4 regions of the Chryseobacterium sp. 22532 genome follow, and region 1 is predicted to be linked to each of the others. Evidence: riboswitches for the same ligand, from Rfam matches in the RefSeq annotation. Region 1 holds a riboswitch; each other region holds the start of a gene.

The links. A riboswitch is a leader RNA that binds a small molecule or an ion and turns the genes downstream of it on or off. The one in region 1 is predicted to bind cobalamin.
Region 2: another riboswitch for cobalamin. It lies ahead of ACTJIV_RS17940 (acyl-CoA thioesterase); the one in region 1 lies ahead of metE (5-methyltetrahydropteroyltriglutamate--homocysteine S-methyltransferase).
Region 3: another riboswitch for cobalamin. It lies ahead of ACTJIV_RS17460 (TonB-dependent receptor plug domain-containing protein); the one in region 1 lies ahead of metE (5-methyltetrahydropteroyltriglutamate--homocysteine S-methyltransferase).
Region 4: another riboswitch for cobalamin. It lies ahead of ACTJIV_RS03025 (TonB-dependent receptor plug domain-containing protein); the one in region 1 lies ahead of metE (5-methyltetrahydropteroyltriglutamate--homocysteine S-methyltransferase).

Annotation. Positions count from the first base shown of each region.
Region 1 covers NZ_JBQENJ010000002.1:663,038-671,105, forward strand. Annotated here, with positions in the region: gene metE (5-methyltetrahydropteroyltriglutamate--homocysteine S-methyltransferase) at 1-2,311, opposite strand, end outside; cobalamin riboswitch at 2,487-2,672, opposite strand; gene ACTJIV_RS07210 (Lrp/AsnC family transcriptional regulator) at 2,827-3,288, shown strand; gene ACTJIV_RS07215 (carboxymuconolactone decarboxylase family protein) at 3,347-3,811, opposite strand; gene ACTJIV_RS07220 (Lrp/AsnC family transcriptional regulator) at 3,917-4,363, shown strand; gene ACTJIV_RS07225 (hypothetical protein) at 4,454-5,218, opposite strand; gene ACTJIV_RS07230 (DUF2306 domain-containing protein) at 5,490-6,146, opposite strand; gene nudK (GDP-mannose pyrophosphatase NudK) at 6,207-6,788, opposite strand; gene ACTJIV_RS07240 (ATP-binding cassette domain-containing protein) at 6,943-8,068, opposite strand, start outside.
Region 2 covers NZ_JBQENJ010000006.1:360,968-369,035, forward strand. Annotated here, with positions in the region: gene ACTJIV_RS17915 (PspC domain-containing protein) at 1-557, opposite strand, end outside; gene ACTJIV_RS17920 (PadR family transcriptional regulator) at 569-898, opposite strand; gene ACTJIV_RS17925 (cytochrome P450) at 1,114-2,448, opposite strand; gene ACTJIV_RS17930 (XAC2610-related protein) at 2,561-3,238, shown strand; gene ACTJIV_RS17935 (HD domain-containing protein) at 3,249-3,839, shown strand; gene ACTJIV_RS17940 (acyl-CoA thioesterase) at 3,992-4,375, opposite strand; cobalamin riboswitch at 4,493-4,671, opposite strand; gene ACTJIV_RS17945 (hypothetical protein) at 4,724-5,521, opposite strand; gene ACTJIV_RS17950 (GEVED domain-containing protein) at 5,754-6,824, shown strand; gene ACTJIV_RS17955 (endonuclease MutS2) at 6,891-8,068, opposite strand, start outside.
Region 3 covers NZ_JBQENJ010000006.1:258,163-266,230, reverse strand. Annotated here, with positions in the region: gene ACTJIV_RS17475 (DUF2752 domain-containing protein) at 125-418, opposite strand; gene namA (NADPH dehydrogenase NamA) at 427-1,479, opposite strand; gene ACTJIV_RS17465 (cytidine deaminase) at 1,578-2,060, shown strand; cobalamin riboswitch at 2,408-2,582, shown strand; gene ACTJIV_RS17460 (TonB-dependent receptor plug domain-containing protein) at 2,614-4,455, shown strand; gene ACTJIV_RS17455 (YncE family protein) at 4,469-5,512, shown strand; gene ACTJIV_RS17450 (CCA tRNA nucleotidyltransferase) at 5,669-7,090, opposite strand; gene ACTJIV_RS17445 (nuclear transport factor 2 family protein) at 7,136-7,480, opposite strand; gene ACTJIV_RS17440 (L-threonylcarbamoyladenylate synthase) at 7,586-8,068, opposite strand, start outside.
Region 4 covers NZ_JBQENJ010000001.1:642,464-650,531, reverse strand. Annotated here, with positions in the region: gene ACTJIV_RS03040 (DUF5074 domain-containing protein) at 1-435, opposite strand, end outside; gene ACTJIV_RS03035 (cell surface protein) at 464-1,672, opposite strand; gene ACTJIV_RS03030 (YncE family protein) at 1,687-2,820, opposite strand; gene ACTJIV_RS03025 (TonB-dependent receptor plug domain-containing protein) at 2,817-4,790, opposite strand; cobalamin riboswitch at 4,957-5,142, opposite strand; gene ACTJIV_RS03020 (transporter) at 5,335-6,291, opposite strand; gene ACTJIV_RS03015 (cytochrome-c peroxidase) at 6,288-7,334, opposite strand; gene ACTJIV_RS03010 (MbnP family protein) at 7,327-8,068, opposite strand, start outside.

The DNA of each region.
Region 1 (8,068 bases):
CTTTATCAAAAGTTTCTGCTGCTTCTTTTGCAGCTTCCACCATGGCAACCAAAGCCTTTTCTGTTTCATCCCAATGGCGGGTTTTCAAACCACAGTCAGGGTTTACCCAAAGCTGTTGAGCTGGAATAACAGCTTGCGCTTTTTTCAGCAATTCAACCATTTCTTCTTTTGACGGAACTCTGGGTGAATGAATATCGTAAACCCCCGGACCAATCTCATTCGGATATTTGAAATCTGCGAAAGCATTCAACAGTTCCATCTGGCTTCTGGAGCATTCTATCGTAATCACATCGGCATCCATATCGGCAATATTCTCGATGATATCATTAAATTCAGAATAGCACATATGCGTATGAATCTGTGTTGCATTCTCCACACCGGAAGATGAAATCCTGAAAGCTTCTACAGCCCATTCAAGATATTGCTGCCAATCGGATCTCCTGAGCGGAAGCCCTTCTCTGATAGCCGGTTCATCAATCTGTATGATTCTGATCCCTGCTTTTTCCAGATCATTCACCTCATCACGGATTGCCAGTGCAATCTGTTTACAGGTAAGAGAACGAGGCTGGTCATCACGTACAAAAGACCATTGAAGAATCGTTACGGGGCCGGTCAACATTCCTTTTACCCATTTTTGAGTTAAAGATTGGGCATATTGGGACCAGTAAACCGTCATTGGATGCGGACGGTGAACGTCACCATAAATCACCGGAGGTTTTACGCATCGGCTGCCGTAGCTCTGAACCCATCCGTTTTGAGTAAAAGCAAATCCGGAAAGCTGTTCCCCGAAATATTCTACCATATCATTACGTTCAAATTCCCCGTGAACCAGCACATCAATACCTATCTCTTCCTGCCAGCGGATGGTTCTTTCTGTCTCTTTTTTAAGAAGATCATCATATTGTTCAGCGGTCAGTTCCCCTTTTTTAAATTTTGATCTCCATGTCCTTACTTCCTTAGTTTGAGGAAAAGAGCCAATCGTTGTCGTAGGAAATAAGGGAAGCTGTAAAACTTTTTGCTGCTCTTCTTTCCTTATGCTGAACGGACTGTTTCTCTTTGCATCATCTTCAGTTGTTACATCCGTACGGTCTTTTACTTCCTGATTGTGGATCAAAGCTGAGATTTTACGGGTGTCAATTGCTTTTTTATTTTCGGCATACTGTTGCAGAGCCAGGTAATCTGCATTTCCGGAAGCAAGCTTTTTCAAGGTAACAATTTCATCAACTTTTTGTTTGGCAAAAGCCATCCATTGCTTAATTTCAGGAGATAATGTTTCTTCATTCGTCTCCAGTTCAAGATCAAAAGGAGAGTGAAGCAGAGAACATGAAGGGGCAATGAAAACCCTGTCTGAACCAATGGTGCTGACCGCTTTTTCTATAAAGCCTAAAGATCTTTCAAAATTATTTTTCCAGATGTTCCGCCCATCTACAATACCTAAGGATAGACTCAATGTTTGAGGAATGGTACGTAAAACTTCATCCAGCTGTTCAGGACATCGTACCAGATCGATATGCAGGACATCTACAGGAAGTGAAGCTGCTAATGAAAGGTTGTCTTTTAAACCTTCAAAATAAGTAGCAAGAATAAATGTAAGATTCGGGAACTGTTTTCTGATTTCAGCATAAACAGATGGGTAGATTTCTCTTGCTTTTTCAGTAAGATCCAGACCTAAAAAAGGTTCATCAAGCTGAATCCATGTGGCACCATGGTTTTCCAGTTCTTTTAAAATTTCGATATATACCGGAAGCAGATTTTCTATGAGGTCCAGTTTATCAAACCCGTCTTCTTTCTCTTTTCCCAGAAGAAGATAGGTAAGAGGACCTAATATCACGGGCTTGGCATTTATTCCGGCTTCTTTTGCGCTGATGAATTCACTGATGATCTTTTTGGAAAATAATCCGAACTGCTGGTTCTTCTGAAATTCAGGAACGATGTAATGGTAATTGGTATCAAACCATTTTGTCATTTCCATGGCGGTAATGTCAAGGCCGTCTTTCTGGTAGCCTCTTGCCATGCCAAAATATAGATCAAGCTCAGAATTGGATGCTCTTGAGGCAATTTCTTTATAGCGTTCGGGAATTGCTCCCACAACTAGAGTCATGTCCAAAACCTGATCATAATAAGAAAAGTCATTGCAGGGAATAAGGTCAATTCCTGCTTCCTGCTGCATTTTCCAGTTCTGCCGGCTAATGGTTTTCCCGGTTTCCAGTAATTCGTTTAATGATGTTTTGCCTGACCAATACTGTTCGCAGGCTTTTTTGAGTTCTCTGTGGCGGCCAATACGCGGGCTGCCAAGAATGTGCGTTTGCATGTTTTTAAACTTTAAATTAGACAATTAGGATTTTAAAGGCTCTTTTAGATGCTCCGCAATGCTGTTTGGAAAGAATTTTAGGATATAAATGGATACAGTGAGGACGTAATTTCCCGGTAATGCAGGGACGTTCAAAGTATCATCTATATGAGCTGAAGCTTCAGACCGCGAAAGCATTGTCAATTCAGAATAGGCAGGTCTCCTGACTTGTAACAGTTTTTATCATCCTTCCCGCTTCTGGCAGTGGATATACTTGGATAAAAACCATTGTTGTGTTACTTACAGTTGCGCGACAGCTCATGATTCTCACACGATTCCCTATTAATCTACGTTATGTAAAACCTCTTCTGTTTGATGAAGTATGTTAAAGAACAAAATCTATGTCAAAGGTATTGATTAAAGTGAATTGATTGGTTAATTTGTAAAAATTAGGAATATTATTTTGTTTTGGTCTTATTTTAAAGTTAAAAATTCTGTAAATTTGAAAAACATAACCTCAAAAAGAATATTATTCTGTGGAAAGACTTGACGAAAGGGATCTTCAATTGCTCAGAATCCTGCAAAAGAATGCTAAATTGACTGTAAAAGAGATTGCAAAAGAAGTCAATCTTTCACCTTCACCTGTTTTCGAACGGATGAAAAGACTTGAGCAGGAAGGATATATCAAGCATTATGCAGCTGTACTGGAAGCAGAGAAGCTGAACCGTGGGTTTACTGTTTTTTGCCAGATTAAACTTAAAATCCATGACCGTTCTGTAGGAAATCAGTTTGTTGAAGATATCTTACAGATTGATGAAATTGCTGAATGCTATAATATTTCAGGAGATTTCGATTTTCTCCTGAAAGTTCAGGTAAGAGATATGAAACATTACCAGGACTTTGTGTTCAATACGCTGGGTTCATTAGATTCTATAGGAAGTGCACACAGCACTTTTGTGATGGCCGAGGTTAAAAATATTCACGGAGTAAGTATTTAAAAATAAAAGCAGCACCCATAGGATACTGCCATTATAATTTTTTAAATCATTAATTTTTTCAATCTTTAAATAAAATTAACTGCTCCATTCTCACTACTGCATTTTGTTGATATTCTTCAGTCAGATTAAATATTTTCCCCAGTTTTTGGGAAGCACTGATGAAACTGATAAAGGTGCAGAGCTCCGAAATTTCTTTTTCGGAAAAGAATTCTCTCAACATGCTGAAATGGCTCTTGAGTATGGAACGGTGATTTTTAGAGAATAGCTCTGCGAAGCTTACAGCTACGGAAATTTTAAGATCTGACTTGCTGAAATCGGGTCTTCCGCCTTTTACCATGCAGTATTCACAGCCATTGCCAAATGCAAGTGTTCTTCGGATCTGTTCCAGTAAATCAGAGTCTAAACTTATATTTTTAAAGAAAGTCTCTTCAAGTCTGTTCCAGTGGTATAGTATTTCAGGGTTATGGCCAATAAGTTTTTCAAATGGTGTATTTCCATTGTCTGAAAATTCAATTGTTGTCATATTTTTTTATGTCAAATTTCTGTCTAATTCATGTAGTTTTAAAATGGATTTAATGATTAGATTTTATAATTTTGATTATTTCTACTGATTTAATCTAAAAATACAATGAAAATAGTTTTAGACGATTTTGATTATAAAATCTTACGGTTACTGTCTGAAAATTCCAGGTTAAGTTATGCTGAAATAGGGCGTAACATCTCCCTTTCTCAGTCTGCTACAAAAGAGAGAGTACAGAACCTTACCGATACCGGTGTTATCAAAAGTTTTACAGCAGATATTGATTATGGCCTTCTCGGATATAGCCTGAGAGTCATTATTCATCTGAAGTTTAAAAATGATGAGTTTAGAATATTTATTGACCACCTGAAACACTTCCCCGAGATCATCAGCTGTAAAAGAATCACAGGAGAATACTGCCTCATTGCTGAATGTGTGTTAAAAGACAGTGCCCACCTTGAACATATTATTGACAGGCTGTTAAAATTTGGAATTCCTTCCACATCAGTACAGCTGTCTGAAATAAAAGCGAATCATTTTTTTCAGGCTCAATAAGAGAAATTTCTTACGGAAACAAAAAACAGCACCCGAAAACGAATGCTGACTGATTTTTAAATCATTAAATTTTTCAATCTTTAAATAAAATTATGGCTCATCACAGTCCTGTTTCAGCTTCGTAAAGATCTTATCAAACTTTTCATAAAGCGCTCCCTCATCATTAGGATCTGGTCTGAAACTGCCGTTGGCACAATTGTAGAAACCGAAACCAATTAATTGAATCAGTGCATAATCATCTTTCTTCGGATCGTTGAATTGAGCCTTGAACCTATCTATTACAGATTGTGGATCAGCATTATCCTTGCTTTTGGCTTCAACAAAGTTTTTCCAAACGGTGTACATTTTCTGTTTGTCCGGAGAAGAAACAGCATCAATATATTGTTTGCAGGTATCGTAATATTTGCTATTTTTAAGTGATGCAGGATCAGAGTAGGCGATAAGCTCTTCTTTTTTCAGTTGATATTCATTTTCAAAAGTCTGAATGGTTTCCTGGTGAAGCTTTTTCCACTCGGGAAGATTAATAACTTTAAGGTTATACAGCTGGTTTTTCTTTTCCTGATACTGTTTTTCCAATTGTTGCAGATAAATGTTTTTATTTTTTCGGACATCTTCAAGATCCGAAAGTTTAAAGACCGCATGAGTGTCGAACAAACCACTGTTGAACTGATATAGGAGCTTATAAATCCCGTCTATTTCCTCTTTTTTATATTTTCCAGGATCAAAATATCCTTTATTATCGCAGTTGAAAGTCTGGTAAGGGTAGAGTACCAGATTGTTGTTCTTACTGCTTGTTTTCTGTCCGAAGACTGCTGCAGAAAGAGCCAATGAAAGTGTAAAAAGTAATTTTTTCATATATTTTGTTATAAGCTTTATTCGGAAATATTCTGAACCTGAGTTTAATCTAGAGATTTTATTATGTTTTTTAATTTTAAAATAATAGTTTTGACATAAATTAATATCTATGGACTCGGGCTTTGTTTTTTTTATTTTTACTTTACTGATCCTGGCTGGATTATCTTATCTGGTGATGCGGTTTTTTAACCGTTGGACATCAAAATCTCAGCACAGAATAGTCTTGAATGGTTTGATCTTCATTGTGTCCTATGCATTGTTGCTGTTTATCTCATTTATTATTTTGACGATGAACGTAAGTTTTGAGAGATAATGCTTGGCTTCTGATAATAAAATAAGCTGCTGCAAGATTGAGAATCAGGGAAACCCAGACATTCAGTCCATAAAACAGCTCATAATCATGCAGATTTTCCTGATAGAACAGATTCTTTATAATCCTGAAAGTGATAGCTGTGGTGGTAACTGCATAGCTTAGGATCATATATTTTTTGTGCCCTGCAATATTCCCTTTTTTAATGAAGAGAACGGCAGCAATCGTAAAATAAGCCCAGAGAATATCCTGAAGCATAAACCCTGTAATCCCGATGATTCCACCATTTGAAAATAATCCCAATACAAAACATGCCGGAACATTGATGATCAGAATATTGTAAACATAAATCTTTCCTATCCATCTGTGAAGTGCTGTGTTTTCACTTAAAAACCGGTTTGAAAACTGAGTGAGTCCAGCCAATAAACAAAGCGTGACTGAAAAAATGTGAATGTAAAAAAATGTTATCCAATAGGGATTACTGACCACTTTCTGTTTAAACATGAGAAAACCCACATTTTTATCAAAACCTGTATATTGGGAGATCGTTTTCAGCATCAGAATACTGAAAATAAAGATGGCTACGGCAGCAAATATCCTGATGATCCTAATTGTCATCCTTTTAAAATAGTTTTAGCAATAGGCGGCTAGAAGCATGTTTCACACCGTTTGTTATTTCTATACAATACTTTTGATGCGTAAATGCTGCAGAAGCATGATGGTTTTTGCATCCATGATTTCTCCGCTGTCTATCATGGTAAGGGCATCATTAAAAGGAAGTTCTAAAACTTCAATATGCTCTCCCTCTTCTTCGAGTCCTCCACCGTTTGCGATCTTCATTTCAGAAGAATATTCAGCGATAAAGAAATACAGGATTTCCGTTACGGAGCCAGGAGACATATAGGCTTCGAACACTTTTTCCACCTTAGAAATTTTATAACCGGTTTCCTCTTCCGTTTCTCTTTTTATACAGTCTTCGGGGTTATCATTGTCCAAAAGGCCGGCGCAGGCTTCAATAAGCATTCCTGTGGCATTCCCATTGATGAAAGTAGGAAGCCTGAACTGTCTGGTTAAGATCACAGTACCTGAAATCTTATTATAAAGCAGGATAACCGCTCCGTTTCCTCTGTCATAAGCTTCTCTGCTATGGGTTTCTGTGGTTCCGTCCTTTTTTGTAATGTTGTAAGTGACTTTATTAAGTGTATACCAGTTGTCTGATAAAATTTCTGTTTTAAGAATAGTAATGTTAGGATTCTGCATGGGAATATCTTCTCTATTATATTTAATGATGTGGGTCTGATAGGCCTTATATATAAATGCTAAATTAATATTTCTTTTTCAACAAGCCCTTAAATTTCCCTTAAAATCATAGAATCTTTATCACAAAATAAACAGTAAGCAGTCATTTCAGCTTCTATTGACCTCGAAGGTGCTTCTTTAAATATACGGAAGTTGCAGAATGCTGTGCTGATAAGAGGTCTTTCACGGTTCCTTCAAATACAATACTGCCGCCCAGTTTTCCGGCTCCAGGACCGATATCAATAATCCAGTCTGCCTTAGCGATGATGTCCAGGTTATGTTCAATAACGATTAAGGTATTCCCATTATGTATCAGTTCATCAAAGAAAGAAAGCAGCTTTTCATTATCAATAGGATGAAGGCCTGTGCTGGGCTCATCCAAAACAATAATCTTATCTGTACGGTTCAGCTCTTTGGTCAGTTTTAAACGCTGTCTTTCACCTCCGGAGAAGCTGTCCAGCCGCTGCCCCAGAGTCAGATAATCCAGTCCTAATTTAATCAGCAGGCTGAGTTCATGCTCAAATCCGGGTCCGGGAAAAAACTGCAGGGCTTCCAGAACGGTCATATTCATGATATCAGCGATATTTTTACCCCTGTATAGATATTGTAAAACTTCAGGTTTATATCCTGATCCGTGACAGACTTCACAGGGCTGTTCAATATCATCCATAAAAGCAAGGTCTATTTTTTCCACGCCCAATCCCCTGCAATTGGAACAGGCGCCTTCACCGTTGCGGCTGAAAAGCTTTTCAGAAACATTATTGGCATTGGAGAAAAGTTTTCTGACAGTATTTGACAGATTGAGATACGTTAACAGATTTGAACGGATACTGGCTGTAAAAACAGATTGATCTACTACGGTTACCGGATAGGATAAGGGTAAAACTTTATTGATCAAAGTGCTTTTCCCTGATCCTGCCACACCGGTTACAACATTCATTATGCCTGTAGGTATTTTTACACTCACATTTTTTAAGTTATGAAGATGAGCATTTTTAATTTCAAGATAGCCTTTTGCTGATCTAGGGACGTTATTATAAGTACGGGCTTTGTTAAAATAATCGGCTGTTTTACCTTTTGCATTTTTTAAATGATTAAAAGTTCCCTGATACATAATTTCACCGCCGTTTTTCCCCGAATCAGGTCCCATATCCACAATAAGATCGGCTATTTTGATGAGATCCGGGTCATGTTCAACAATTAAGACGGTATTGCCTTTATCCCTTATTTTTTTGATGATG
Region 2 (8,068 bases), on a different contig from region 1:
CCCTTCATTTTCAGGAAATCTGCTGCTGTTTCTGCTTTTGGAAGTACGATCCAGAGAATTACATAAAGAAGACCAATCAGTGAAGAAGAGATAGCTGCCGTGAAGATCCCCAGTACAAAGATTCCAAGCCAGATGGCTCTCATTGCTGTAATGTCCATTCCTACATAGTGAGCAAGTCCAGCACATACCCCAGCGATCTTTTGTCTTTCAGGATCACGGAACAACTGTTTTTTGTCTGTATATTCCGTTCCTGACTGAGTTGTTTTTTTAGTATTTTTCTCAGAAAAATAAGCCTCTTCCTGCTCTTCAATTTTTTCCGGAGTTCCGATCTGAGCAATTACTTTTTCTACATCAGAATCATTTACAACTTCACGTTTTCCTAAAGAATCTCTGAAGATTTCTACCATTCTTATTTCTATATCATGCATTACCTCCTCCTCTTCTGAAGCATCCAGTGAGCTTCTCAGTGCATTCAGGTAATCGCTGAGCTTTATATATGCGTGTTCTTCTATAGTGAAAGAAAAACCTGCGAGTCCTATTGAGAGTGTCTTGTTCATAGCTTTGTTTTTTAAATTTTTTGAGTAATTTGGTTTACTGATGTTGTCAGCTCTGCCCAGGTATTTTGAAGTTCGTCCAAGAAAAGCTTGCCTTTTTCTGTAATCTGGTAGTATTTTCTTGGTGGTCCTCCTGTAGATTCTTCCCATCTGTAGGAAAGGAACTCGCCATTTTTCAGTCTTGTAAGGAGAGGATAGAGGGTTCCTTCCACTACATCCAGTTTTCCTTTTTTAAGTTCATCGATAAGGTCGGAAACATACATTTCACGATGGTTGATGAGACTTAAAATACAGAATTCCAGAATTCCTTTGCGCATTTGCGCTTTGGTATTTTCAGTATTCATCTTTAATAAGTTTTGTTAATTAGTTATAGTTTCAGAATAATGTTCCTAGCTAGATGAACCTATTCCGATTTTACATTACAAAGATATGTAATTAAAATGGTAATATGCAATACAAAGTAGTGAAAAAATTTAAATAAATTATGTAACTAATTGAAAATCAAATAAATTATTTTTATTGATGATTTGTAGATATGAGAATTTTAAAGAAAACCAGATCAACTTTTACTAATTTTTCCTTTTAAGCTGGTAGGTCTTAAAGTAACAAGAGCTTTTTTCTTCAATGCTTTCTGATAGGATATAAAACTGAATTTTTTGTAGAATTTACGGATGATAAGAGCCATTTCCATAATGGCAAAGTGTTCACCAATACAAAGCCTGGGCCCGGAACCAAAAGGGTAGTAAGCGAAATTTTTGGCATTTTCATCATCAAAACGCTCCGGAATGAAAGAGTTCGGGTCTGTCCAATATTTAGGGTTTCTGTGAAGACCGGTGATATATAGTATGATCAAAGTATCTTTCGGCCAGGAATATTCTTTAAAATGATCATTTTCCAAAGCCTGACGATCAATAGCCCAGGCTGGAGAATGCAGCCGCATAGCTTCTTTGATGATATTTGAAGTAAAAGATTTTTTCATTAAGCTTTCGGACGTAAAAACCATTTCCCCCTCGTCTGCAATCTCTTTTTTTAATTTTTCCTCAGTTTCAGGACTTTGACTGATTTCAAAAAAGATAAAGCTTAACGCATTAGCGGTTGTTTCGTGACCGGCGATGAAAAGGATAAGCATTTCATCGACCAATTGCTCATCAGACATCGGAAGTTGCGTATCTTCATATCGTGTTTGGATAAGCATGTTCAGCAAATCATCTTTCTCTTCTCCTGAACTTTTCCGTTTATCCAAAACTCCTTGAATAATAGCTTTTGACCTTTCGCTTTTTTCAATAGTTTTGTCTATAATGCCCAAAACTTTTAAAATTTTAGAATAAAAAGGCAGGCGAACCTCTTTGGCGAAAACTTCCTGAACTTCTGTAATGATTTTACCCAGTTCTTTCACCTGGGTTTCACCAATATCAGAGCTGAAAAGAGTTTTTGCGACAATATTAAAAGCGAGCTTATGAAAGAAATCATAAAGATCTATATCCTGCCCAGGCTGGAATGAATGAAAAGCTTTATCAATTTCCTCTTCCATAATTGAAACCAGGTTGGTGATTTTCGTTTTGCTGAAACCAGGTTGAATCAGCCTTCTCTGTTTCAGCCAGTCTTTTCCGTTATTCGTGAGCAAACCGTTTCCCAGGTACTTTCCTAAAGTAATGGATTGGATCTCAGATTTGTAATAGTTTTTATGATTTTGCTTTAAAATATATTCTGTGAATTCTTTATCCTGAGAAAAAATAAAGTTCTTATTGGTGAAATTGGTTTTGATATAGTAGTTATCTCCTGCAATTTTGTGGTTTCCGGTAATAACCTCTAACGGATTTTTTATTCCTTTAAATAAAGAATACAGCTTTCTTGTTCCTTTAATTTCCGTTGGATAATTGAATTCTGGAGACATATTACAGATATTTCCATTAAAAATACAACTAATCTCTTATATAAAATAGCTTTCAGCCAAAACCCCTATTTTTGCATAGAATTTGTTGAAAACTAATGCATAAAAATCACCCATGATCAATACAACCACATTATACAGGTCGCTGGCATTGATACTGCTTGGACCTCTTTGTTTCGGGCAATATCGTTTTGCCATCGAAGATGCATCCAGGAAATATAACGCAGAGGTTACTGTTGAAGAATGTCAGGCTGATGCCTGTAGAAATAACGCTGCTATCATATTGTTCAGTAAAAGCGGAGAGAAGCTACAGACTCTTGCTTCCGGAGATTTTGTCATGTATTTTGAAAAAGAGGCGAAACCGTCAAGCACCAGTGTAACAACACTAACCCACGGAATGGTCCATGATGATCCTGTGGTTTTTGGAGATTTCAATTTTGACGGGACGGAAGATGTAGCCATAAGAAACGGCAGTGGCGGAAACTATGGCAGTGCTTCTTTTGATGTGTATGTATTTAATTCCACAAAGAAACAATTTGTTCTGAGTAAAGAACTTACTGAAATTGCCAGCTCCTATCAGGGAATGTTTGATGTAGATTCCAAACGGAAACGATTGACCACTTATGCCAGATCCGGCGCATCTCTACATTACACCTACGAATATCAGGTGATTCCCAACAAAGGATTGGATCTGGTTTACGAAAAAATCAGTGATTTCAGTGATGAAAAAACGAAAGTGACTGTTAGGGAAAAGATTAATAATAAATGGATCGTTAGAAAATCATCCAAATAATAAAAAAGAAATGAAAATACAAAAGGAGATCGATTTTATCCTGGCAGTGGATGCCCTGAAAAACGTACAGAGAAGAAATTACAATGCCGATGATTCCAGAAGGGAAAATACGGCCGAACACTCATGGCAGATCATTATTTTGGCGCAGATCCTTTATCCGTATGCTAAAAACCGTGCAGATATTGATCTTTTAAGGGTCATAAGAATGCTTTCCATTCATGATTTAGTGGAAATAGAAGCAGGAGATACTTTCCTTTTTGATGAACAGGCGATGGTAGGAAAATTCGAAAGGGAAAAGGTTTCAGCGCAGAAAATCTTTGGAATCCTTGATGAACCTTTGCGTACCGAGTTCTTTGAATTATGGCTTGAATTTGAGGAAGAAAAAACACCGGACGCTATTTTTGCCTGCGCCATTGACCGTATTATGCCGTTTATCTTAAATTCACACACTTCAGGAAGAAGCTGGACGGAAGCCGGTGTGACTGAAAAGCAGATCAGAAATATGCTGGAAAATGCTATTAGGAGGGCATCGGATGAGATGGGAGAGGCCTTTGAGACATTACTGATCAGAAGCTTGGATACTGACAAGGTTGTTCGGTAGATTTATCGCAAAAAAAAATTAAAATTAAAACTGCTGTTTTTTAAGATAAACAAGAGCGTTTCACTTATCAGAATAATACAATTTTACAAATACAATTTTTTTGTACCTTATAAAGGGTTTCGGGCGGCCAAAGGCCGCCCGAAACTTATTCTTTACATTATTCTTATCGGTTTTTTAAACTCATCAATCGCTACAAAAGTGAAATCACCCACGATGGCTCTTTCTCTTTCATACGAGTACATTTGCTCCGTATAGATTTCTACATTCACTTTCATGCTGGTTTTTCCGACATAGTCAACTTTTCCGATCAGCTCTACAATGGTTCCTGCAGGGATAGGCTTTTTAAAATCGATCTTATCGCTGCTTACAGTTACCACTCTTTTTCTTGCAAAACGCGTTGCAGTGATAAAAGCTACTTCATCCATCAGCTGCATGGCAGTACCTCCGAAAAGAGTGTCATAGTGATTGGTAGTGTTGGGAAAAACCGCTTTAAAAATTCTGGTCTCGGATGCTGCAATTCTTTCTTCTGTAGTCATATTTCATTATTAATTAATGCGAAATGAAATAATATCAAAATAACAGAACAGTGACAGGAATCATGGAGAATCCCTGAAGCAGTCCATCAGATCAATAAACTTCAAATCGCGAAAGTTTCTTGTTTAAAGAAATAGGCAGGTCTCCTGACTTGTAACATCTTTTATCTCCTTCCCGTGCCCTGCACAGTGGATCCTTGATAAAGACTTCAGTTACTTACAGTTGCGCGACAGTCCGTGATTTTCACACGGTTCCCTTTTAATCTGCGTTAAGCAGAACCAATTTCTGTGATGAATTAGCGTTAAACTTTTTCAGGGCAAAAATAAGAATATTACTGCGAAAAACGACAATTATTCCGGACTATTGTAAATAATCTGGCTCATTACCTTTCCTTCCTTGATGGTCCAAAGTGTGACATATCTGTTTTCACCCGAGCCATTGATCATATAAAGATAAATGTGATCATTGTCAAGAGCCGTTACTCCGACATTATTGAAATCCATGGTAGGCTGGAACATATTTTTAATAGCTTCCCTTACAAAAACAGAACCTCTTCCCGGCTGTTGTACTCTGATGGACTTAATCTCTGTCATCCCTTCCGGAAGCCCGTCTTTAATTCCCCATGGCTTTACTTTATCTATAGTAAGGATCTTTCCATCCGTATCTTTTTCCTGCTTTCTGTAACCGGCATTGGACGGATAAACGTCAATAACCACCTTGGTTCTTTGTGAAGTCGGTATTTTTGGATTGCTGTTGTCTGTGAAGATTAGTGATTTCCCGTTCTTGGATTTAGAAGGTGTAAACTGAGGAAGCTGGTCGATAAAGGCAATACGCCCTTTATTTACCATCCCTTCCTTCTCAAGATTCTCATATCTTACAAAAGGTTTTTCCTCATCCTGCTTTTCAGGATATTTAATCCATACCCATTCCGTTTCTCCGGGTGCAGGTTTTACATAAACAAATACATCCCCTTTACGCATCCGGATCTTGTCTACGATTTTTCTGTAGTCATCCTTATGGACGCGCACGTTGGCGTAGCCTTCTTCAGCTTTTACAACACCAAAAGGAACCTTATTCTGTCCCTTGACAAATGCCAAAGAAAAAAGGCTGAAAGCGGAGAGGTACAATGCTTTGTTTATGGAAATCATTTGATGAAAATTTTTGATCCCTCAAATATATAAATTAAATGTTTTTTTGATCAGTAAAATATAACAGTATTTGATTAAAATGATCAATATGTTCTAAAAAAGTTATTATCTGATCAGAAAATAATATTTTTTTTGTGTAAAACGTTTCAGATGGAGTATTTATTAATTAAAATTTAATAATATGTAAATAATTTAAACTATTTTTCAAACGAAAATCCATAAACAAATAAATATGATCAAAAAGCTACTTTTTATGCTTCTGCTTTTTTCAGGTGCAGTACAATTTCAGGCAGCCAGTAGAATAGACAATATGTGCGCAGAATCTGCCTTTACTGTTCCGATGAATTTAGCAGCTTCCAATATTAGTTTTACTTCTGCACATATCACCTGGGATCCTATACCCGGAGCTACAGGCTATACCGTGAAATGGAGGGCCTCAACATCTGCGGTATGGCTCTCGATGAATATTCCTGCCGGGGCCACTTCTGCTGATCTGGATAATCTCACACCCTGTCTGGGACATATGGTTCAGGTGATTGATAATGCGTCCGGAGATATATCCTTTCCGTTAACCTTCTATACCCATCTTAATTACTGCAGATCCACTTCTACTAATTTGGGAGCATTGTATTTATCGAACGTTACGATAACTCCTTCCGGGGGACTTCCGGCAATGGTAAGTGCTTCATCGATGTCAAACCATACGGATTTTCGTATGGACTTACCCCGCCGCATACAACTTGGGGTGGGTAGTGTAAATAATGTTTTATCGGTAACACCCAGTTGGGCAGCAGTACCGGGGACATCTTATGTAAAAGCGTGGATAGATTTTAATGCGAACGCCATTTTTGAAGCTTCGGAAATGATCGTTTCTACTATTGTAGATTCTACAAATCCTAAAGCTTTTATATTTAATGTTCCTTCTTTTGCCGGTATAACCCAGTGCGGAACAGCAATGAGGGTAATCATCAGCCAAACACAGCCTGCTGGTCCATGCGAAATATTTGCGTATGGTGAAGTGGAAGACTATGGAGTAACTTTTGTGAACATGAATCTTGCTGTAGATGAAACTGGGAAATCCAAAGAAATAAGTATCTATCCGAATCCTGCTTCAGACGTTTTATATATTTCAGGACTTTCCTCACAAGCTGAGTATGAAATTTTCTCAGTCTCAGGGCAGAAAGTGGGAGAGGGCAGAACCTTTGAGAATACAGTAGATATTCATTATCTCGCTAAAGGAATTTACTTTATTCAGCTTAAAAGTAAAGAAAATACAGCCCGGTTGAAATTTATCAGGAAATAAAGATAAAATAGCGCTGATTTTTCAGCGCTATTTTTTTATAAGTTTTAAGCTATAAATCCTAAATCATCAGATTCTTTCCAGCTCATCTGCATTAATTGTTGTTTTGAAAGTTCCGTAGTTGACGATCACTTTATTTTTGGAAATTTTCTCAATAGTTCCTACGCTGGTACTTCCCGGAATACGGACACGCTGTCCTTCTTTCATCCAGACGGCACGGTCGGTTTTACGTTTTTCTTCCAGCTTTTCATTGGTTTCAGCAATCTTTTCAATTACATCTTCCTTTTTAAGCTGTTGCGTGATCTTTCTTTTCACCACCTGAAGACGTTTCGATTCATCTTTATCAGCACCTATTTTTCTGAATTTTTCCTGTTCCAACAATTTCACAAAATCCTTGACAACGTCTTTTCTGGATTTTCCTTTTACATAGCTGTCGATAAACGTTTCAATCTTATTTCCAAACTGAAGCTTTCGGTGTTCTTCTTCATATAGTTTTTGAAAGTTGAAAAGCTTTTGCTGCAGCTGCTCGTTCAGCTTCTGAAGATTGTCGCGTTTGTCTTCCACAGATTCCTTTCTTTCCGCAAGATCGGTTTTCAGTTTTTCAACTTCAAATTTTTCCTGCTGAAGCTTTACAATCGTTTTATCAAGATTGACAATGTCATGTTCTACTTTCTTTTTGGCAGCATGAATAATAAACCTTGGGATCCTGTTCTTTTCGGCTACTTCAAAGGTAAACGAGCTTCCTGCCTGTCCCACTTCTAGCTTATACATCGGCTCAAGGGTTTCCTCATCAAAAAGCATTGCTGCATTTTCAGCATTTGGAAGCTGTTCTATCACCAGCTTGATATTTGTATAATGCGTAGTAATGATGGCAAAACTCTTTTTATCATAGAAATACTCCATGAAGCTTTCTGCAAGGGCACCGCCAAGTTCAGGATCAGATCCGGTTCCAAATTCATCAATAAGCAAAAGCGTATTGCCATCAGCTTCACGGATGATCCCTGCCATTTTTTTAAGCCTTGACGAATAAGTAGACAGATGATTCTCGATCGATTGGTTATCTCCGATATCGGTCATGATCTTTTCGAAGAAGAACATTTCAGACCTCGGATGTACCGGTACCAGAATTCCGCTCTGGATCATCAGCTGAAGCAACCCAACGGTTTTCAGTGTGATAGATTTTCCTCCAGCATTCGGTCCGGAAATACAGATAATTCTGTTATGGTCTGTCAATGACAGGCTTTGTG
Region 3 (8,068 bases), on a different contig from region 1:
ACTTCATGGTCTAATTTAAAAAGTTTTTAGTGAACAGATTTACATTTTGTAGTAATTCTACGACTTTTTTTCTACTTATATTAATTTAGCATTAAAAAAATACAGCTCTTAGCTTTGTTTTTTATCAATGAGAATGCATGTAAAAATGTTTATAATAATAAGATATGATCATGATGACCAAGTTTACCGTGACCATGATCATGAGAATGTTACTGTATTTCCTTTTCGTATCTACAAAACTCAGACCCAGGGTAAAAAGGAACAGGAGTAGTGTATAAACAGCCGGATACAGATGAAAGGCTTCTGAAAATCTGCCTTCAAATACTAATACGACAGCTCTCTGGGCACCACATCCCAAACATTCTATTCCCAAAAATTTCTTACTGGGGCAGGTTAGCATAAAGTCTTCAATGTTCATTCCGGATGTTATGATGAAATTTTCGCTCTTGTATATTGGTGTGGAAAGAAACAGTCTTCCTTCATTTCAAATGATCCCTGAACGGCAATATACGGGTTCCTTAAAATTTCTCTTGCTACAAATATGAGGTCTGTGTCTCCTTTTTCCAGAATTTCTTCAGCTTGTTCCACCCTTGTGATTAACCCGACTGTTCCGGTTTTTACCCCGGCCTCTTTTCTGATCTGGGATGAAAAAGGAACCTGATAGCCATCAAATACAGCTATTTTAGCGCCGTGGATATTTCCTCCGCTTGAAACATCTACCAGGTCTACGGAATGTTCTTTTAAAACTTTAGCAAGCTTTACACTGTCGTTGATATCCCATCCGTTTTCGGCATATTCGGTTCCGGAAATTCTTACGAAAAGGGCTGTATTTTCGTCCAGTTCTTCGTTAACAGCGTCAACAATTTCCAAAAGAAAACGGATTCTGTTTTCAAAGCTTCCGCCATATTCATCTGTCCTGATATTGGAAAGCGGTGATAAAAACTGGTGGATAAGGTATCCGTGTGCACTGTGAATTTCTATCATATCAAAACCGGCTTTTACAGCTCTTTTTGCTGCTTCTTTAAAATTCTGTACCTGTTCCTTAATCTCGTCAGCAGTCAGAACATGCGGAATCCTTTCAGTAGGATGATAAGGAATAGGACTAGGTGCAACGGTTTCCCAACCTTCTTCAACAGGAATCTGCAGGTTATTCCATGTGGAACCTTTTCTTCCGGCGTGGGCAAGCTGAATCCCTATTTTACTTTCTGAACGGGAATGGACAAAATCAACAATTTTCTTAAGTTCTTCTGCCTGCTCATCATTCCAGATACCCATACAGTGGTTGGTAATTCTTCCACGAGGCTCTACTCCGGTGGCTTCAACCATGATAAGTCCGGTCCCGCCCTGAGATCTGCTTCCGTAGTGTACAAAATGGAAATCATTAGCCAATCCATTTTCGCATGAATACATACACATGGGAGACATTACCCATCTATTTTTCAATTCTATATTTCTAAATTTTACTGGTGTGTATAACATTTTACTTTTTGATTTTCAATTTAATGATGAATAAAAAAAACATTGTCGAAGTGATGAAAAAGAAGTAAATTTGGCCCCCTTTTTAGTCTTACTAATATATGAAAAAAGACATACAGATCAGTTACGAGCATTTTAAAAACAGCAGTGAGCTGAACGATATAGAAAAAACTTTATTTGAAAGAGCAATACAAGCCCGTGAAAATGCTTATGCGCCCTATTCGAATTTCCTTGTAGGATGTGCCGTCTTACTGGAAAACGGTGAAATTTATTCCGGCAACAATCAGGAGAATGCAGCCTATCCATCGGGGTTATGTGCAGAAAGAACGACTCTTTTCTGGGTGGCAGCCAATTTTCCGGATGTCAAGGTGAAAAAGATCTTTGTCGTTGGGGGGCCTAAGGAATTTCATGAGAAAAATCCTCCGATTCCACCTTGTGGAGCCTGCAGGCAAAGCCTGATAGAATATGAAACGAAACAGAACGAAAACATCATCCTTTATTTTTCAAGCATGAATGATGAAGTGGTAAAGGTTCATTCTATTAAGGATTTGCTGCCTTTCTATTTTGATTCATCGTTTTTGTAAAGGTGAAATTTTGTGAACAGGAAATTTTGGTTGATGTGAATAGTGAATTTTGCTTCGCAAGTGAATGGTGAATTAAAGTTTTAAGAATCAAAAACCAAGAACCAAGAATCAAGATTTCAAATACCATACTTTTGTCAATGGTCAATTTTATTTTACAAATGAATTGTTAATTTAAGAATTATTTTCAATTTTGTACTGTCATGTTCATTAATGATCATTTATACTTTTTAAAAATTTCCCTGCGAAGCAAAATTCACTATTCACTATTCACTATTCACTATTCACTATTCACAAATAACCACTCACAATTGACTTTTTGTCTTTTTTGCGCAATAATTTTAAAAAGTTATCTTTGCAAAAATTTTGGTTTCCAGCATTTTGGAAATAATAGGGAATTGGGTGTAACTCCCAGACTGTCCCCGCAACTGTAAATCGCAATAAGATTTCTGTAAAAAACCACTGTTCAAACGGGAAGGTGCAGAAAGCGAAAGTCAGGAGACCTGCCAAAATTATAACTAAAAACGTATTACTTTCGGAGGAAAAGTAAAATAGTATGGATATAAAAAGGTCTTTATTACTACTTTGTTCGTCTTACGGCAGCTTTCTCTTCGGACAGGAGAAGGCGGTTGACACCATTTATATTTTCGACAGCCAGATGAGCAAGGTAAAGCTTTTCCATCCGGTACGTACGATCACTCCAAAAGATCTCGAAAAAAACTCAGCCAATCTTTCTGAACTTTTACGCTTTCAGTCTTCTATTTATGTGAAAGAAAATGGCCGTGGGGCGGTTTCTTCTCCTTCATTCAGGGGAACAACAGCTCAGCAGACCGCTTTTGTGTGGAACGGAATCAACATAAATTCCAGCTTTTTGGGGCAGGGAGATGTGAATAATATTCCACTTTTCGGATATGATCAGATTGATATAAAAGCGGGTGGCGGAAGTGTTGTTTATGGCAGCGGAGCTATTGGAGGAAGTATTCATTTAAATAATATTTTGGATTTCAACAGGGGCTTCAAAGGTTCTGTTTATTCGGAGGCGGGCTCTTTTGATACTTATAATAATTTTCTGCAAGCTTCATTCAGCAATGATAAATTAAGCGTTAAAGTTTCCGGGAGCTATTTAACGAGTCAGAATGATTATAAAGTTCCTGAATTTGTTGTAGGAAGTACGGGATTTTATAATGTTAACGGCAGATATTACAATACTTCAGTTAACATCGGAGCTTCTTATAAAATTGCTGATCACCAGACTATTTCATGGCAGAACCAGATGTTCGATGCATCACAGCATTATCCTGTTTTTGAACAAATCGGAAACAGAACAAAATATAACGCGCAGACTTTAAGAAGCCTGATCGCATGGGATATCAATAAAAGTAATCTTTCAAACAGCTTAAAAGCAGCTTATACGGAAGATAATTTTCAGTATTTTTCGGATCTTAACCAGCCTAAAGCAAGCGGTGCAGAGGGAAAAAATTATATTTTCAAAAATGATTTCAACTATTTCATCACTCCAAAGATCAACATCAATGCTATCGGGGAATTTCAGGTGAATAAAGGGGAAGGTTATCAATCCGGAATTGGGGTCATCAGCAGAAATGTAGGTTCCCTATCCGGCTTAATCAGGTATTTTGCCACGAAGGAGCTTCGTTTTGAAGCCGGGATCAAGAAGGATTTTGTGGAGGATATCTCTTCTCCGCTTCTGTATTCTTTTTCGGGAAAATGGGATGCTTTACAATGGTATCGTATGGGAGCCAGTTTTTCAAGAAACTTCAGATATCCTTCTTTTAATGATCTTTACTGGCAGCCAGGAGGAAATCTGGATTTGCTTCCTGAAACATCCACGAATATTGACATGAGCCATGAGTTCAGCTTAGGAGATTTTAAAATTACATTGAGTCCTTATTATATGGACATCAAAAATCTCATCAACTGGTTACCTACTCCCTATGGATACTGGGCACCTGTGAATACGTATAAAGTTGAATCTTACGGATTGGAATCACAGGTTAAGTGGAACAAAAAATTCGGGAAACATGCTTTAAAGCTGGATGCAGGGTACACATATTCGAAATCGGTCAACAAGAATACTGAAATGCAGATGATGTATGTTCCGATCCATAAAGCTGTCGGAAATATCGAGTATGGCTATTCATTCCTTAAGCTATACGCACAGGGACTTTTCAACGGTCTTACCTATACGACTACGGATGAGCAAAGGTCTACAGCTATTGATCCTTATTTTATCTTAAATACAGGAATTTCGGCCTCACTTTTCAAGAAATACACTTTGGGATTTAAAGTGAACAATGTTACCAATACGGTTTATCAGACGGTATCTTTGTATCCGATGCCGAAAAGGAATTACAGTATATATGCAACTATTAATTTTTAAACTTAAAAATATTATGAAACTGAACAAACTTCTACCTCTTCTTTTTGCTTTTACACTCCTTTTAGGCATCGTGTCTTGTAGTAGTGATAATAATGATGAGCAGGAAATATTCTATGGCAATGGCTTTTTAATTGCTAATGAAGGTACTTTCGGAAAACCTGAAGGTGACGTAACGTTTGTAAGTGCAGACCTAAACCTTAAACAGGATAATGTTTTTGCCCTTAATAACGGAGGAGCAAAACTAGGTGATGTTTTACAAATGGTTGCTTTCAATGGTGAAAATGCTTATCTGTTATTGAATAATTCTAATAAGATCCAAATCGCAAACCGTTACAATTTTAAGGCGAATGGCGAGATTACCGCTGAACTTAATTCTCCGCGATACATGGCTTTTGCCAACAACAATATTTATGTAACAAACGATAAATATTTAGGTGCCAAGTATGTAAGCATCTATAAAGCTTCAGACCGTTCTTTCATCAAAAAAATCACTTTCACAGATGCTGCTGAAAGAATTGTAGAAGCCGGAAACAATATCTTTGTACAGAATGCTTCATTTGGCTTTGGAAATAAGATCTCTTACATCAATACTTCTACCAACAATGTTCAGTCTACGATTACGTTACCGGCAGGAAATATCAACAAGATCATTTCAAGTAATCAGAATGTATATGCTATTGCTGCGGGAACAGCAGATTCTTATATCTACGAGATCTCAAGCACAGGAAGCATTACAAAAACAACTACTTTAACAGGTATTGCCAATGCTACGAATCTTGAAATTGCCAATGGTAAGTTTTATTTCACTTCAGGGAAAAACGTTTACAAGATGGATATGAGCGCTACAACAGCACCTACATCGCCGCTGTTTACTGTAGCGAACAGTGTTGATGCGTATTCTGCTTTATACGGATTCAGCGTGATCAATGACAAAATTTTCACTTCGGATTCCAATGGATTTACCCAGGCCAGCAAAATTGTAGTTTACAATACCTCAGGAGCTATCATCAGATCATTTACAACGGGTATAGGCTCAAATTCAGTCTATGCAAACTAAGATATTAATACTTCGGTATTATTTATAAATTTTATTTTTTTTCATCATTTGTGTTTTTTTTCAGGCCGCTTCTCCGAAGCGGCCTGATTTTGTTTTTACTGATAAAAAAGGCTTCGGCGGGACAAAGTCCCGCCGAAGCCTTTTTTATATTTAAATTTAATTATACTTCAATCCCAGCTTCTCAGCTTCTGCAATCACAAACTTTTCAGCTTCTTCCTTATCATTGGGAATCTCACCTTCCAGGATGGCTTCTTTTACTTTTTCTTTAAGGATTCCGATCTCTTTTCCGGGTTTAAGATCAAACATCTGCATGATCTCTTCTCCTGTGATTGGCGGCTGGAAATTGCGCACCTGATCTTTCTCCTCCACTTCTTTGATCTTCACTGCTACATATTCAAAATTCTTCTTGAATCTGTCCTGCTTTTTGGAGTTTTTGGTGGTAATATCTGCTTTACACAAGGTAAACAGATCTTCCAGGTCTTCGCCGGCATCAAATAAAAGTCTTCTCAATGCAGAGTCTGAAGCATCATCGGTGATCAGGGCAATTGGGCGGGATGAAAGCTTTACCATTTTCTGAACATATTTCATATCGCTTCCCAACGGCTGTTTTAGTCGATGGAAAAGAGTCTTCACCATTTTTGAGCCTAAAAACTCGTGACCATGGAAAGTCCATCCTGTTCCTTCAACAAATTTTTTGGTTGGCGCTTTACCTACATCATGCAGCAAAGCGGACCAGCGTAACCAAAGATTATCTGTATTTTGAGAAATATTGTCCACCACTTCTAAGGTATGGTAGAAATTGTCTTTATGGGTCTGCCCTTCTACTTCTTCTACTCCTTTCAGCTCAATCAGTTCGGGAATGATCAGCTTTAAAAGGCCTGTTTCTTCCATTAATCCCAATCCTACAGAAGGTTTTTTGGACATCATAATTTTATTGAATTCAACCATGATCCTTTCCATAGAAACGATCTTGATTCTTTCTGCTTCCTGTTTTATAGCGTTCAGCGATTTTTCTTCAATGACAAAATTTAACGTTGAAGCAAAACGAACGGCTCTCATCATCCTCAATGGATCATCAGAATAGGTTTGTGCCGGTTCCAAAGGAGTTCTTAAAATTCCTTTTTCCAGATCTTCAATGCCATGGAAAGGGTCTATCAGTTCTCCGAAATTAGTTTTATTTAAAGAAATCGCCATGGCATTGATGGTAAAATCTCTTCTTTTCTGATCATCTTCAAGTGTCCCGCCTTCTACTTCAGGTTTTCGGCTGTTCTCGGTATAACTTTCTTTTCTGGCTCCAACAAATTCAAGCTCAAGATCTTTGTATTTGATCATGGCTGTTCCGTACGTTTTGAAGACAGAAACTTTTAATTTGGGATCAATATCATTCGCAACAGTCTGGGCAAGCTCAATACCGCTTTGCTCCGTCACAAAATCTATATCTGTAGATGCAGTCCTCTTCATAAGGAGGTCACGGACATAACCACCGACAATGTATACGGATTGATTATTCTTTTCCGCAGCATCGGCAATGATCTTAAATAGTTTTAAATTTTTATTTTGGGTAAGATTAATTTTCATCGTTAATAAATAGATCGTCTTTTTTCTGTCAATGTATCTTTTCCATTAATCATAATGGGCATACATTTTATTAATTTTTCCTCCATCGTCAAAAAACATAACTTCCACAGCATGTTTGTCCATAATAGATTTGTAGAACAATGCCACCGAATTGACGCCTGCTGTTGATCTTATTAATTCAAAATGCAAATCGGGAAATTTGTCCAGTGCTTTTCTCCAGTATTCACGGACCGCTTCTTTTCCCCTCAATGTATTCTCTTTTCCTCCTGTAGCCAAGGCAATCATTGGTGTTGTCACCTCTATATCTTCGGCATAATGAGACAGTATATTTTCAAGATCATGAGAATTCCAGGCACGGATCCATTCTTCAGCAAAATTTTGGTGGTTCATGGCACTTCTTTTATCAGTTGAAGAATGCAAAGATAGAAATTAAAAAAAAGAAATCCTGCCGATATACATTGACAAGATTTAAATTGAAAGAATTATTGCAGAATTTTACTCACGAAGAACCTTAATTCTGTTATCACTCCATATTTTTATCACGGAAGAACCCGAATATTTTGAAACTTTTTCTCTGTCTTCCTCTACTGCGTAATCTACCAGCTTAATTATTTCCGGAGAAATATCGGAAAACTTCAAAGGACTTTTATCCCCACTGAAATTGGCGGAAGTGGAAACCAAAGGTCTGTTTAGCTTGGTGATCAGTTTTTTACAGAAATCAGTTTTTACCAGCCTTATTCCTATGCTTCCGTCTTCAGCAAGGAGTTCTTTCGGAAGCCCGCGTGGATTTTCATAAACAATGGTGACCGGTTTTTCGCTTAGGTCAATAATTTCCCAAGCCATTTCCGGAACATCTACAAGATCCTGAAGTCTCTTTTCAGATTCCACCAGAATGATCATGGATTTGTTTTTCTCCCTTTTTTTGATGTCAAAAATCTTATTGACAGCTTCTATATTGGTGGCGTCACAACCTATTCC
Region 4 (8,068 bases), on a different contig from region 1:
AGGGTAAAGAGGATAGGTTGTATTCCCGTTTTTATAAAGTGCGTTGGTATTCTGACCGTTTAGGTCAAACCCCATTCCTCCGATGGCTGTTCCGAACTGGGTTCCCGGATAAAACAATGTAAAAAATCTGTGATCTGCCTTTGCAATTGCCTTCAGCATATCTTCTCCGGTAGCATTTCCGTTCCATCGGAAGCCCCATACCAAGGCATCAGGATTCTTGCTGTCGTTCCACTGAACCACAAAAGCCGCTTCATTAGTACCGCTACCTACCCAATACTGAATATCGGAGAAGTTGATATTGGTGGTTACTGTTGTATTCAGCTGGTTGCTGCCAATACCCTGAATATCATTTCTGGGTACTCCCTGTACTGCCACCTGTGCATTCGTAAAGAACGCAAAAAAGAACAGCATGGTCAAAAGGTAAAACTTTTTCATTTTTTCGAATTATATATTAAAATTTATTTTATTTAAGATGCAGATCGTAAGCTCCTGCCACTTCTGTAGAAACTTCCCCAAGCCATCCTGCTTCCTGATTGATTCCGGTGTATACTTTGATAAAATCGATACCGGGAAGCTTTACATAATTCCCGCTTTTATCTACAGCCCAGGAAATGTCGATGTTGGAAGCCTCATCATTGTTCGGCGCATTGTCTGCATAGCCGTAATCATAAGATGTTCCTACCCAATAAGCCCCCGTCCCGCTCTGGTCGTAAAAATTATCCTTCAATCTGGTTCCCGTAAGGCTGTAAGAAGCACCGGAAAGCCACAAAGGATAATAGCTTTGTGCATGGAAGGTATTTTTAGTTTTAAATCCTGAATTCCCAAAATTATCCTGCCATTTGATGTACTCCACATCAGTCTGCCAAAACTCACTTCCGGGAACGGGGGGCTTGTTCTCATTGGGCTTGAAGTAAGTTATAGTATAGTTTTTTGTCGTTGAATTTTTAAAATATTCGCTGCCCGCAATTTCATACCATTCATCTTCATCCGGTTTGCCGTTTTTATTCTTGTCGTAGCCCACCATGATAATTCCGGGCTCACATGATCCTGACCGGGTAGCATTGGCACTGTTTCCCCAAAAAGCATTTCCCAGAATCTTAAAATCTCTTCCTTCAAGATTAGGAATGGTATGATCGAAGCCAAAAGCAACATAGCCGCCGAAACCTCCCAGCGTAATCATGGTAGCATTTTCGCCTACTAAGGATTCTTTGGCCCTTTTGATCATATCAGCCTCTGTGTTTCCGTTTACATATTCAGGGATCTCATTGATGAACTGGCCCGTGGCCGGACGGAAATCAAAAACATTTGATATATATTTACTGTAAGGGGTCAGCTCTTTATTCACAATGATCGTGGACTTATAGATCTTCGCTGCTCCTTTTACCTCTACTTTCAGGGTCAAAGGATAATTTTGTACAGTGGAACTGACAAAATCCAGTTGCAGATGATCGGAAATCACAGAATCGTTAATGCTCCAGGTTAGTTTCCCTTCAATTTTAGGGTCTATACTCAAAAGTTTAAGCCTGTCGATCGTATAGGATTCTTTAAGTACTTCAGCAGGAAAAGTTACTTCTTCTACCACTTCTTCGCTGTCGCTTTTACAGGCTGCAGCTCCCAGCAGGACTGAAGAGAGCAGTATCGTTTTTAAAATATGTTTTGTTTTTCTTTCCATTTTTTCTGATCTGATTATTTATATAAAAAAGCAAAGTGAGCAGGGATATTCCCGCCTTCTGTTTTCCACTTGAATTTTCCGGTCTTATCAAAACAGTATACATAGCCGGTGGTCACGTAGTTTTTCGCATCCGTTAGATAAATATCTTCTGTATAGGGATTTACAGCAATTCCGTAAGGTGCTTTGATCTCGTCCACATATTGCTGGTCAATAATTTTGTTGGAAATCACCTGCTCTGTCTTGACATCGATGATTCCAAAGGTTTTGACGTATGTATGGGTATTGTAATTAAATTCATTCCCATAATAATACAGCTTGTCATTCACGATCGTCATTCCGCTGACAGCAACATGAAAATCTTTTTTCACGGTTCCTGTAGCGGCATCCACAAGGAAAAGACTGGATGGAATATTGTAATAATCGCCTCTGGAACTCACGTACAGATCTCCGTAGTTGTCCTTTTTAATACGGTGAAGATTAATGGCTACATCAATTTTTTTTGTTTCCGTGAATGTATTGAGGTTGATGACAGAAACGGTTTTATCATAATTCGGAAATCTGTACCCTCCGGAATTGGCTACAAAAAGCTGATCTCCCATTACTTCTATCTCTTCAGGCTGATACCCGACTACTACCTGCCTTTCAATATTCAGGGATGTCGTATCAATTTCCACTACTTTTCCCGGAGGAGAGTTAGGATTCAGTTCTACAGGGCCGGCATAGCTGCTGGCATAAACTTTATTGCCTTTAAAAGCCAGATAACGGCAGTTCTGCAGCTGTATGGTTTTGATTCGTTTGGCCGTTTTTGCTTCCAGCACTTCAATTTTATTGGAAACATTTACCACCACATACATTTTACTTCCGTAGATCATAATATGATTTCCCACATCACCCAATTCTTTTACCACGGAAGGATTGGTTTCTCCATAAATATTCTTACGGTACGTTCCTGTCACATAATCGAAATAATCGAGCGTACATTTGTTGCTTCCCATATTTCCCTCGTTCAGAAGATAAAACCCTTTAATAGGGGTATCCTCCCCGTTGCTTACCTCTTTCGTTTCCGAAGGAACTATATTGTCATCCGTCCTACATGAGAACAGAAAGAAAAGAGTAAAAGCCAGCAGGCAAAAGTTTAGTTTTTTCATAATGTAAAGCTTACAATAAGTTTAAAATTTCTTCCGGGCATCGGATAATTCCTGACCACGTCATAGTATTGATTAAGGACATTGTTGACCTCAAAACCGGCTTTAATCTGGTGAGAATGCCAGTTGAATTTTTTCTGAACGGATAAATCATGCGTGTACCATGGCTGGAGATAATTGGCTTTGATATTATTCAGCTGGGCATCATAGCGTTCTCCGGTGTACATAAAACTGTAATTGAAACTCCAGTCTTTATAGTCTGCCATTAGGGTAAAGGTCAATGCATGCCACGGCACATAGGAGATCTGGTCACCGTAATAATCGTCACTTTTATCAGTATAGTCCCCGGCACGCTGATAGGTATAGCTTACCAAAGGTTTCAGTTTCAATTTATTAATGTCAAATTCAGCCTGCACATTCACGTCTGCCCCGATGATTTTCACTTCACCTAAATTCACCATCATCCATCTGAAAAGATTGGTGGTAGGAACAGCGATAATCTTGTTCTCAACTTCATTATAATAGCCATCCACTTTCACATAGATTCCTTTAAAAAATTGATGGTCAAAGAGCTTCTCGTAGGTAAAACCTGCATCGTACTGATTCGTGTATTCAGGTTTCAGCATGACATTCCCGATCATGGTGTAATACAGATCATTGAAAGTAGGCATTCTGAATACTCTTTTGTAGAAAGCCCTTACGGTAAGATCTTTGGATTCAAAAGGCTGATAGCTCAGGAAAGCGGAAGGGGTCCATTCGGTTTTATCAGGAGACTTCGCATTCATTTTTACGTTTTCATGAACAAAAGTTCCAAGAATACTTCCCAAAAACTTAAAACGGTTCCATTGATAGGTCGTGGCAAAAGAAACGAGCGAAGTATATCGTGTAGGATATGAAAAATCTCTCAGACTGGCATTCAGATTATTATACTGAAAGTCAAAACTCGCACTTACATCCCAGTTTTGATTAATAGAATAGAGATTGGAATTGGAAAAATAAAGCTCTCTCTGAACATACGAATTATCTATCGGAAGAACCGTTGTTGCTACATTCACCGTATCTAAAAACCGGGTGTAATCATACGCAAATTTTGCTTTGAACTGAGTTTCAAATTTTGGGAACAGCTTTTTACGGAAACTGGCCTGGACAAAATAGCTCTCATCCAGCATTTGCTGACCTTTAGGTGTGAAATTATTATTAACAATGGCTGTGGGAACTCCACGATCGGAAATATAGCCGTAGCCGCGTACGCTCCAACTTCCATCATTAATGGTCCCGTTTAAGGCACCTTCAAAACGTTTCGCCCGGATGTAGGAATCATATCTTCTTGCAATGGTATCATTGGCAACAGATCCGTCAGAATTTTTCTTTTCGTATTTATACTTATACAATCCATCGCTTTGTACAAATTCCGAGCTGAAACTTGCCGAAATTCTCTCTGAAAGCTTCTGTTCCACACGGAAGGAAGGATTAAATAAACTGATGGAGCCTAATTTCAGCTTCACCGTTAAGTTGGTCTTCTGATTCCCTTTAAAAACTGGTATTTTAGGCTGAAGATAAATCGATCCGGAAGATCCGAAATCCTTTGCCGGCTGAAAAATTTCACTTTTTTGGCCGTTGTATAAAGAAATGGCTTCAAGATCATCCAGTGAAAACTTTCCAAGATCCACGATTCCGTTCTGAACATTTCCCAGCTGGATACCGTCATAGAAAACACCCACATGCTGGCTTCCCATACTACGGATATTGACAGTTTTCAGGCCGCCCATTCCGCCATAGTCTTTGATCTGAACTCCCGAAAAATACCGTAAGGCATCGGCCACCGACTGACTGTTCAGTCTTTCCAGCTGTTCGCCGGACAGGATCTGGGCAGGAAGGATTTCTTTAAAATCTTTTTTGTAAAGCTGAATCGGGAGGATGGTTTTTTCCCGGATGGTGTCTCCGGATTGAGAGAATATAAGTTGAGATGCCATCACAAATAATGTGATAACTCCTTTTTTAAACTGTGAAGCAGTACATTTTCTGACCATTAGCTCATTGAGAATAATGCTGACGCTAATGGATATAAGATAGCAAAGATAAAGCGCAGCTGTTACTGCACAGAATCATTGTTGTCCTAAGCTTTATTCCACGAAAGCATCAAACGTTTATCTTCTGGCAGGTCTTCTGACTTACTCCGTTTTTGAAATCCTTCCCATAAAAAAAACAGTGGATATACTCTTCAAAAACTTTGATGTGGAGCTTACAGCAGCGGGTCTGTCCCGGATTTTCACCAGGTTCCCTTTTAAGTGCTTTTTACAGCGCACCAGATTGCGGCAAAGATAGAAAATAACTTAATATATGCAATAACGGCATAATAAATTAATTCTCAACACTATGAAAAACAGAAAATATTAAGAAGATGTATTAAAAACAGGTGGCTCGGGAATCTCAGCCACCTGTTTTTTAGATTAAAGTTTGAAATTTTTACGAGACTAAAGATTGAACAATCTGTACCTGGTGGCTTTGGCCATTATATTAAATTCCAAAATTGATAAAAACACTGAACCTGGATTTTGCTTCAATGTCCCCGCTTGCCAGATTGGAATAAGCAGGCAGCATGACTTCTCCACCCAGGCTGAACTTTTTATACGAAGCCTCAAAACCAAGCTTTCCATATAAAGCGCTTCCTGCTGTATTAGGCAATACCTCATCAAACTGTTTGTTTTTATCATAGACTTCGCCCTGAAGTCCGGCTTTGGCAGAGAAAATAGCTTTTTCATTTCCTGCAAGCTGATAAAAAGCTGTTGCGGCATAATTCCACTGGTTTCCGAAACGGTAATTCTTTTTGTTTTCTGTTTTTACGGTGTAATCTGTGTTGATCAGCACAGCCAGCTTATTCTTTTGAAACTTATAGTTCAAAGCAGCCTGGTAGTCCCAGCTTCCCGTTCCCAGTTGAAAACTTGGATTGACTCCTGAAGCTCCTTTTTCATCAAATTTTCCCAAAGGAATTTTCACCCCCAAACCACCGTTGAGCTGATGGAAATGATCTTTGGAACTGAGGATCCGGTAAATTCCCATCAGGTTCAGATCTCCGATTCCATTAATGTTGATATCGCCCTGAATTGTTCTCTTCTCATGAAAATGAAATGGCAGGCTAGCGTATACACTCAGCTTTTCTGTCAATGGAATTTTTCCCCAAACCTGCAGGGTATTGAAATACTGATCCTGTGTAAGATCTTTTACAAAAAGGTTTTCTTTGGCTTTATAATGCTGGGCAAAATATTTGATCCCGATAAACTGAGGATTCAGTAAAGACTCAAAACCGGAAGAACCGTTTCCTGCCGCACAGCCACAAGCATCACAGTCATCAAATACAATCCTGTTTATAGGATCTGCGATATACAGACTGTCGTTGATGGTTTTAGCCTGACAGCCCCATGATAGTGTCAGGCTCAGTATAAAAATTATTTTTCTCATGTTCATGATGCTCATTCTGCAAATTTTGGATTAGAAATAAAGTTTTGATCAGATAAGGTTTTTAAAAAGGCGATGATCAACTGCTTTTCCTGCGCATTCATAGCAATTCCGACATGTCCGTTCTGTTTCAGCTGCGGATCCAGATTGGGATTGTCTTCCACATTATCTGAATAGAAATTAAGAACTGCGGCCAGCGTGTAAAACCTTCCGTCATGCATATAAGGTGCGGTATATTCTACATTTCTAAGACTCGGTACACGGAATTTCATCCAGTCATTCTGATCAAGGGTTACACGATGGCGGCCCGCATCTTTGAACTGGGCATTGTAATGCATTCCCGTATTCCTGAAACTTTCGTCGGTAAATAGTTCTCCGCTGTGGCAGGAAGCACACTTCTGACTGAATAGAGCCAATCCCTGAGATTCTTCAGAGGTGAAATTTTCTTTTCCCTGTTTAACCCTGTCATATTTTGAATCTGCGGAAATCATGCTGACCATAAACTGCGACAGAGCTTTCAAGACTCTTTCACCGGTTATATTTTCGTCACCATAAGCTGCCATGAAGAGTTTTTTATATTTCTGATCATCCTTTAATTTAGAAATCACCTCAGGCATGGAGCTGTCCATTTCATTGGCATCCGTGATCGGAATGATCGGCTGTTCGTTCAGATTATGGATTACGCCGTCCCACATGTATCTTTTCAGGAATGCCATGTTTTGAATGGGTGGTGCATTACGGATTCCAATTCTGTCGTCTACTCCATGGCTCACAGTATGACCATGGTGTGTGAAAGCATTTTCCTGAATATGACAGAAACCACATGATATGGTATTATTTCTGGAAAGCCTGCCCTCATAAAATAAATTTCTGCCCAGCTCTACTCCGTTTTTTGTCACCGGATTACCGGATGCATCGAACGTCATTTCCGGAAAGTACGACGGAAACTGCAATGAATAGGCCTCATCTTTTTCCAGTGGCTGCATTACCTCATCTGAACAGGACCAACAGCTCAGAAAAGTAATGACCAGCAGCATTGTTTTTAATAAAATCCTAATCATTATGAACATGATCTACTTTAAACATCGAGGTAAGGTTATTGGTAACATCCACCAAATGCTGGCTTGAACCCATCATCATATTATTTTCTGTATTTAGGGAAAGTGTTTTGCTCCCGCTCAGAAACTGATTCAAATCTGCAAGGATGTGGATAGAAGGTTTTATCTGAGAAGTTACTCTAGCGGTTGTCGGAAGATTCAACGTAATTTCCCGATAAAGATCCGGCGTACTATTAGCCATTACATTTCCCATGTTTCCGGTGTGATTCATGAATTCTGTATCTGGGGAAGCGGTTCCATATTTACCTTCCAGTTTTACAAAGACATAGCCGGCCGCCCATGACCAGGACATTCCTTTCTGCTTGGCTTTCGTCCAGAACTCTGCCTGACCGTCCTGTCCCAACAGATAAGCCTTCTGACTGATCCCAAGTCCGAATCTTACTTTCTTGTAATTGTTTTTCGGAATTCCGTTCAGATCGAGATAGACAACTCCTGCAACGGCATCTGCCTGATCTATGATGAAAGCGCCTTTGTCGGGATTGTTTTCATTGTATTTGAATTCATTTCCGCCTTCGTCAATCAGTGTGATATTGCTGATGACATATTTCAGGGCTGAAAAGTTATGCTTCTGCCCTGCTGCTGAAGTCTGCACCGTTTGGTTTAATACAATATCGCCAAGATTATTGAATCCGTTTTCAAATTTGATCTGAAGGTTTCCGGTTGAAGTATCCTGTGAA